2 regions of the Streptomyces sp. NPDC001700 genome follow, and region 2 is predicted to be linked to the other one. Evidence: predicted binding sites of a transcription regulator. Region 2 holds the regulator's gene; the other holds the start of a gene.
What was found. Region 2 encodes HrcA, which represses chaperone genes, less so after heat shock. Its sites were predicted from a motif close to TTNGCACTCNGNNNNNCNGAGTGCNAA; they were not measured.
Positions count from the first base shown of each region.

Region 1: the regulator HrcA is predicted to act here: its motif matches at 1,475-1,501, upstream of ACWC5C_RS11775 (FmdB family zinc ribbon protein).

Region 1 covers NZ_JBSFGE010000005.1:145,830-149,166, reverse strand. Annotated here, with positions in the region: gene ACWC5C_RS11780 (S-methyl-5'-thioadenosine phosphorylase) at 139-987, opposite strand; gene ACWC5C_RS11775 (FmdB family zinc ribbon protein) at 1,084-1,464, opposite strand; gene ACWC5C_RS11770 (potassium/proton antiporter) at 1,575-3,083, opposite strand.
Region 2 covers NZ_JBSFGE010000002.1:245,636-248,972, reverse strand. Annotated here, with positions in the region: gene ACWC5C_RS04605 (MBL fold metallo-hydrolase) at 1-712, opposite strand, end outside; gene hrcA (heat-inducible transcriptional repressor HrcA) at 890-1,903, shown strand; gene dnaJ (molecular chaperone DnaJ) at 1,904-3,037, shown strand; gene ACWC5C_RS04590 (nitronate monooxygenase) at 3,215-3,337, shown strand, end outside.

The DNA.
Region 1 (3,337 bases), on a different contig from region 2:
GCCTGCCGTGAGGAGCCGGGAGCTTCTGGGCCCCTTCACCATGCCCGGCCCCGCCCGATCCCGCTGGGGCCTGTGGACGGCCGCCGCCTTGTGGACAACTCGGCCACCCACACCAGCGCGGCCCCGCCAGTCCAGCCGCTACGGCAGCTCGATCCCCAGGTCCCAGCCGTCGTGCCCGTGCGTGCACAGGCAGTCCCGCTCGGCGTTGTCCGGAAGGCCGCTCACCGCGTCGAAGAGCACCTCGCGCAGCCGCCCGACGTTCTCGCCGAACACCTTCATCACCTCGGCGTGCGAGACGCCCTCACCCGTCTCCACCCCCGCGTCCAGATCGGTGACCAGCGTCAACGACGTGTAGCACAGCTCCAGTTCACGGGCGAGCACCGCTTCCGGGTGCCCGGTCATCCCGACCACCGACCAGCCCTGCGCGGCATGCCAGCGCGATTCCGCGCGAGTGGAGAAACGCGGCCCTTCGACCACGCACATCGTCCCGCCGTCCACCGGCTCCCAGCCGCGTCCGCGCGCCGCCGTCACCGCGGCCTGCCTCCCCACCGGGCAGTACGGGTCGGCGAAGGTCGTGTGCACCACGTTCGGCACCCGCCCGTCCGGCAGCGGCTCACCGTCGAAGTAGGTCTGCGTACGTCCCTTGGTGCGGTCCACCAGCTGGTCCGGCACCAGCAGCGTCCCCGGCCCGTATTCCGGCCGCAGTCCGCCCACCGCGCACGGTCCGAACACCTGCCGCGCCCCGAGCGCGCGCAGGGCCCACAGGTTGGCGCGGTAGTTGATCCGGTGCGGCGGCAGATGGTGCTTGCGGCCGTGCCGGGGCAGGAAGGCGACCCGCCGTCCCGCGATGTCGCCAAGGAAGAGCGAATCGCTCGGAGCCCCATAGGGAGTCTCTACGGTGACCTCGGTCACATCGTCGAGGAAGGCGTAGAACCCCGACCCTCCGATGACCCCTATGTCCGCTTGTGTGCTGCTCGTCTCAGCCATGCGATCACCCTAGTCAGCAGCCGCCCACGGTGCCCGCACGCACCGCGCCCCCGCGGCTTCCCGGGAGGGAGCGGCGGGGGCGCGGTGACGTGAGTGTCAGGCGGCCGAGCTGGTGCTGCTCGACGATGACGTGGTCGACGAAGAAGAAGACGTCGACGAGGAAGACGAGGAGGACGAAGACGACGACCCCGAGGAGCTGTCCGAGGAGGAGGGCGAGGACGACGAGCCCTTGTCCGACGACGAACCGCTGTCACTCTTCGCCGCGGGCTTCGCCGAGCTGCCGCTCGAGCCGCTGGACGAGGAACGGCTGTCGTTCCGGTAGAAGCCGGAGCCCTTGAAGACGATGCCGACCGCGGAGAACACCTTCTTCAGGCGTCCCTGGCACTCGGGGCATTCGGTGAGCGCGTCGTCGGTGAACTTTTGCACCGCCTCGAGGCCCTCGCCGCACTCGGTGCACTGGTACTGGTAGGTCGGCACGTACTTCCTCCTGGCACTCTCACTCGTTGAGTGCTAACGACGCTCCATAGTGCAGTATTCCGGCCCGCCAGTCCACTGCGGTACGGCAGACGGTGACCTACGCCACGCCATCAGCCGCCACCGGTGCCCAGCCAGCCCGCCAGCTTGCCGCCCCGGCCGACCGCCCGCAGCCGCTGCTCGGCCGCGTCCCGCACCGGATCGGTGGCCACCACCAGGAGTTCGTCGCCGCGCCGCAGCACGGTCGATGGCAGCGGTACGAAGCTGGTGCCGTCCCGGACGACGAGGGTCACCGCGGCCCCGGGGGGCAGCCGCAGCTCGGCGACCTCCACGCCGTGCATCCGGGAGTCCCTGGGGATCGACACCGACAGCAGATGGCCGCGCAGCCGCTCCAGCGGTGCCGATTCGATGCCGAGGTCAGCGGTGCCCTCCGCCTCCTCCAGCCGCAGCCGGGTGGCGAGCCAGGGCAGTGTCGGCCCCTGGATCAGGGTGTAGATGATCACCAGGACGAAGACGATGTTGAAGATCCGACGGCTGTCGGGCACCTCGCCGACCATGGGGATGGTCGCGAGCACAATGGGCACCGCGCCGCGCAGTCCGGCCCACGACAGCAGGGCCTTCTCCCGCCAGGCGACGCGGAACGGCGCCGTGCTCACCAGCACCGACACGGGCCGGGCGACCACGGTCAGCACCAGTCCGACGACGACGCCCGGCAAGATGTCGTCGGCCAGCTCGTGCGGCGTCACCAGCAGTCCGAGCAGGACGAACATCCCGATCTGGGCGAGCCAGCCGAGCCCCTCGGCGAAACCGCGGGTGGCCGGCCAGTGTGGCAGTTTCGCGTTGCCCATGACGAGCGAGGCGAGGTAGACGGCGAGGAAGCCGGAGCCGTGCGCCAGCGCGCCGCCCGCGTACGCGACGACCGCGATGGCCATCACCGCGATCGGGTACAGGCCTGAGGCGGGCAGGGCCACCCGGCGCAGACCGTACGAGCCCAGCCAGCCGATCGCGAGACCGATCGCCGCGCCGATCGCCAGCTCCAGCGCGATCAAGCCGATCATTTGGTACCAGGGATCGATCGAGCCCTGGCTGGAGAAGGCGACCACAAGGATCACCACCGGGGCGTCGTTGAAGCCCGATTCGGCCTCCAGGACACCGGTGAGCCGCTTGGGCAGCGGCACCTTGCGCAGCACGGAGAAGACCGCCGCCGCGTCCGTGGACGACACCACCGCGCCGATGATCAGCGCCTGCCGCCAGTCCAGCCCCACCACATAGTGCGCCGCCGCAGCGGTGACCCCCACGCTCACCGCGACGCCCACGGTCGACAGTGCGGCGGCGGTCGGCAGCGCGGGTTTGATTTCTCGCCACTTGGTGCCCAGGCCGCCCTCGGCCAGGATCACCACCAGCGCGGCGTAGCCGATGACCTGCGTCAGTTCGGCGTTGTCGAAGGTGACGCCGAGCCCGTCCGTGCCCAGGGCGACGCCCATCCCGAGGTAGAGCAGCAGGGTGGGAAGCCCGCTGCGGGAGGAGATCCTTACGGCCGCCACCGCGACGAGCAGGACGAGAGAGCAGACCAGCAGCAGTTCATTGAGGTGGTGGACAGTCAGGGGCCGAACCTTTCTCACGTGAGCGGCGGGACCTTCGGGGACGAGATGAACGGTTCCCGGCCGACCGGAACTTCATTGCCTTACCTAACATTTTACGGGTTCTTGACGCGGGCCTTCCACGCGGGCCGCCCGCGGAGGTGTGGGAGGCCCGGTCCGGAGTCCGGTGGCGCGGTCCGCTGAGCCGGTCCGAGCGACCCGGTCCGGGTGGCCGGTGGCGCGGTCCGGGGAGCCGGTGGCGGGCCGGGGTGGCCGGTGGACGGCGTCAGTCATGA
Region 2 (3,337 bases):
CGGCCAGTTCGTCGCGTTGGGCCCGTACGAAGGCCGCGTCCACGACCGACCCGTGGCCGGGGACGTACCGCGCGTCCTCGCCGCCGAGGGCGAGCAGCCGGTCGAGGGCGGCGGGCCAGTGGGCGGGGATCGCGTCGGGTCCGGCCTGCGGCGGGCCCGACTCCTCGACCAGATCGCCGCAGAACACCACCTCCGGCTGCCCCGGCACGCCGCCCGGAACCAGAACGGCCAGGTCATGGGCGGTGTGCCCGGGGCCCACGTTCGCCAGAAGCACAGACCGGCCGCCCAGGTCGAGGGTGATCTCCCCGGAGACCACGTGATGCGGCGGTACGAGGTGATCGGCGGCCTCGGCGGCGGCCCCCGGGGGCACACCGTGCCGTATGGCGTCCTCGCGCAGCGCCTCCCGGTCGCGGCGCAGCAGACCGTCCACGCCGGTGGCTCCGTACACTTCGCAGCCCGCGAACGCGGCCGTGCCCAGGACATGGTCGAAGTGCGGATGGGTGAGCGCGATCCGGGTCGGACGGCGGCCGGTCAGCCGGGTGATCTCGGCCCGCAGCGCCGCGCCCTCGCGCAGCGTCGAGCCGGTGTCCACCACGAGGACGTCCGTCCGGCCGGTGATCACGCCGATCGTGCAGTCCCAGTCGGGCAGCCTGCGGCGGGCGACATCGGGACCGAGCTGTTCCCACCCGGCCTCTTCCCAACACGTCTCCATACCGAGACGCTAGCTCCAACAGCGATAGCGTGACGGGTGGCCGGGGCGCCGGCGGGGGGGCGGCTCTTGCCGTGCCCACCGCACCCCGCCGTACACTGGCTGAGGGGTTCTGGCACTCGTGACCGTTGAGTGCCAGAGGGACGACCTGATGACACGGCTGGACTGGAGGTGCGCGGGGTGCTCAGCGAACGCAGACTCGAAGTGCTGCGTGCCATTGTCCAGGACTATGTGGGCACCGAGGAGCCGGTCGGCTCCAAGGCGCTCACCGAGCGCCACCGGCTGGGGGTCTCCCCGGCCACGGTGCGCAACGACATGGCCGCGCTGGAGGACGAGGGCTTCATCGCCCAGCCGCACACCAGCGCCGGGCGCATCCCCACGGACAAGGGCTACCGGCTCTTCGTGGACCGGCTGGCCGGAGTGAAGCCGCTGTCCGCCCCGGAGCGGCGGGCCATCCAGAACTTCCTGGACAGCGCCGTCGACCTCGACGACGTGGTGGGGCGCACCGTCCGGCTGCTGGCGCAGCTGACCCGGCAGGTCGCGGTGGTGCAGTATCCGTCGCTGACCCGTTCGACGGTGCGGCACGTGGAGCTGCTGCCGCTGGCCACGGCCCGGGTGATGCTGGTGCTGATCACCGACACCGGCCGGGTCGAGCAGCGCGTGGTGGACTGCCCGGCTCCGATCAGCGACGACTCGCTGGCGGATCTGCGGGCCCGGCTCAACAGCCGGGTCGTGGGGCGGCGGTTCGCGGATGTGCCGCAATTGGTGCAGGATCTTCCGGAGTCCTTCGAGCAGGAGGACCGGGGGACGGTCTCGACCGTGCTGGCGACATTGCTCGAAACGCTTGTCGAGGAGACCGAAGAGCGGCTGATGATCGGCGGCACCGCGAACCTCACGCGCTTCGTGCATGATTTCCCCCTGACGATCCGGCCCGTGCTGGAGGCACTTGAGGAGCAGGTCGTCCTCCTCAAGCTGCTCGGCGAGCAAGACTCGGGTATGACCGTGCGTATTGGGCATGAGAATGCTCACGAGGGGCTGAATTCCACCTCGGTCGTCGCGGTCGGCTACGGTTCGGGCGACGAAGCCGTCGCCAAACTCGGCGTGGTCGGACCGACCCGCATGGACTACCCCGGAACGATGGGAGCGGTACGCGCAGTGGCACGTTACGTCGGACAGATCCTGGCGGAGTCGTAAGTGGCGACGGACTACTACGCAGTCCTGGGCGTGCAGCGCGATGCCTCGCAGGACGAGATCAAGAAGGCATTCCGCCGGCTCGCACGCGAGCTGCACCCGGACGTCAATCCGGATCCGAAGACCCAGGAGCGGTTCAAGGAGATCAACGCCGCTTACGAGGTGCTGTCGGACCCGCAGAAGAAGCAGGTCTACGACCTGGGCGGGGACCCGTCGGGGTCGGCCGCGGGCGGTGGCGCCGGTGGGTTCGGCGCGGGCTTCGGCAACTTCTCCGACATCATGGACGCGTTCTTCGGCACCGCCTCGCAGCGCGGCCCGCGGTCCCGCACCCGGCGCGGCCAGGACGCCATGATCCGCCTCGACGTGGAGCTGAGCGAGGCCGCGTTCGGCACCACCAAGGACATCCAGGTCGACACCGCCGTGGTGTGCACGACCTGCAGCGGTGAGGGCGCGGCGCCGGGCACCTCGGCGCAGACGTGTGACATGTGCCGCGGCCGCGGTGAGGTCTCGCAGGTGACGCGGTCCTTCCTCGGCCAGGTCATGACCTCGCGGCCGTGCCCGCAGTGCCAGGGCTTCGGCACCGTGGTGCCGACCCCGTGCCCGGAGTGCGCGGGCGACGGGCGGATCCGCTCGCGGCGCACGCTGACTGTGAAGATCCCGGCCGGTGTGGACAACGGCACCCGCATCCAGCTCGCGGGCGAGGGCGAGGTCGGCCCGGGCGGCGGCCCGGCGGGCGACCTGTACGTGGAGATCCACGAGGTCCCGCACCCGGTCTTCCAGCGGCGCGGTGACGATATGCACTGCACGGTGACGATCCCGATGACGGCGGCGTGCCTCGGTACCAAGGTGCCACTGGAGACGCTGGACGGCCTGGAGGAGATCGACATCCGGCCCGGCACCCAGTCCGGCCAGTCGGTCCCGCTGCACCAGCGCGGCATCACGCATCTGCGCGGCGGCGGCCGGGGCGATCTGATCGTGCACGTCGAGGTGATGACCCCGACCAAGCTCGACCCCGAGCAGGAGGAGCTGCTGCGGCGGCTGTCCAAGCTGCGCGGCGAGGAGCGGCCGACCGGCGAGTTCAAGCCGGGCCAGCAGGGGCTGTTCTCGCGCCTCAAGGACGCGTTCAACGGACGCTAGGCGCCCGGCCGGGGGTCCGGGGGTTGGCCCCCGGGGGATGCGGCCAACGGACGCTAGGCGCCCGGCCGGGGGCCCCCGGGGGATGCGGCCAACGGACGCTAGGCGCCCGGCCGGAACGCCTTCGGCGGACGCTGATCCGGTGACGGATCGTCGCGGGGGACATGGCACGATGTGGCCATGTCCTCCGCGCTGACCGATCTCGCTCGGTACCCGATCGTGCAGGCTCCGATGGCGGGCGGGGCCTCCTGCCCGCAGCTTGCCGCCGCTGTCATCGAGGCCGGGGGCCTCGGTTTCCTCGCC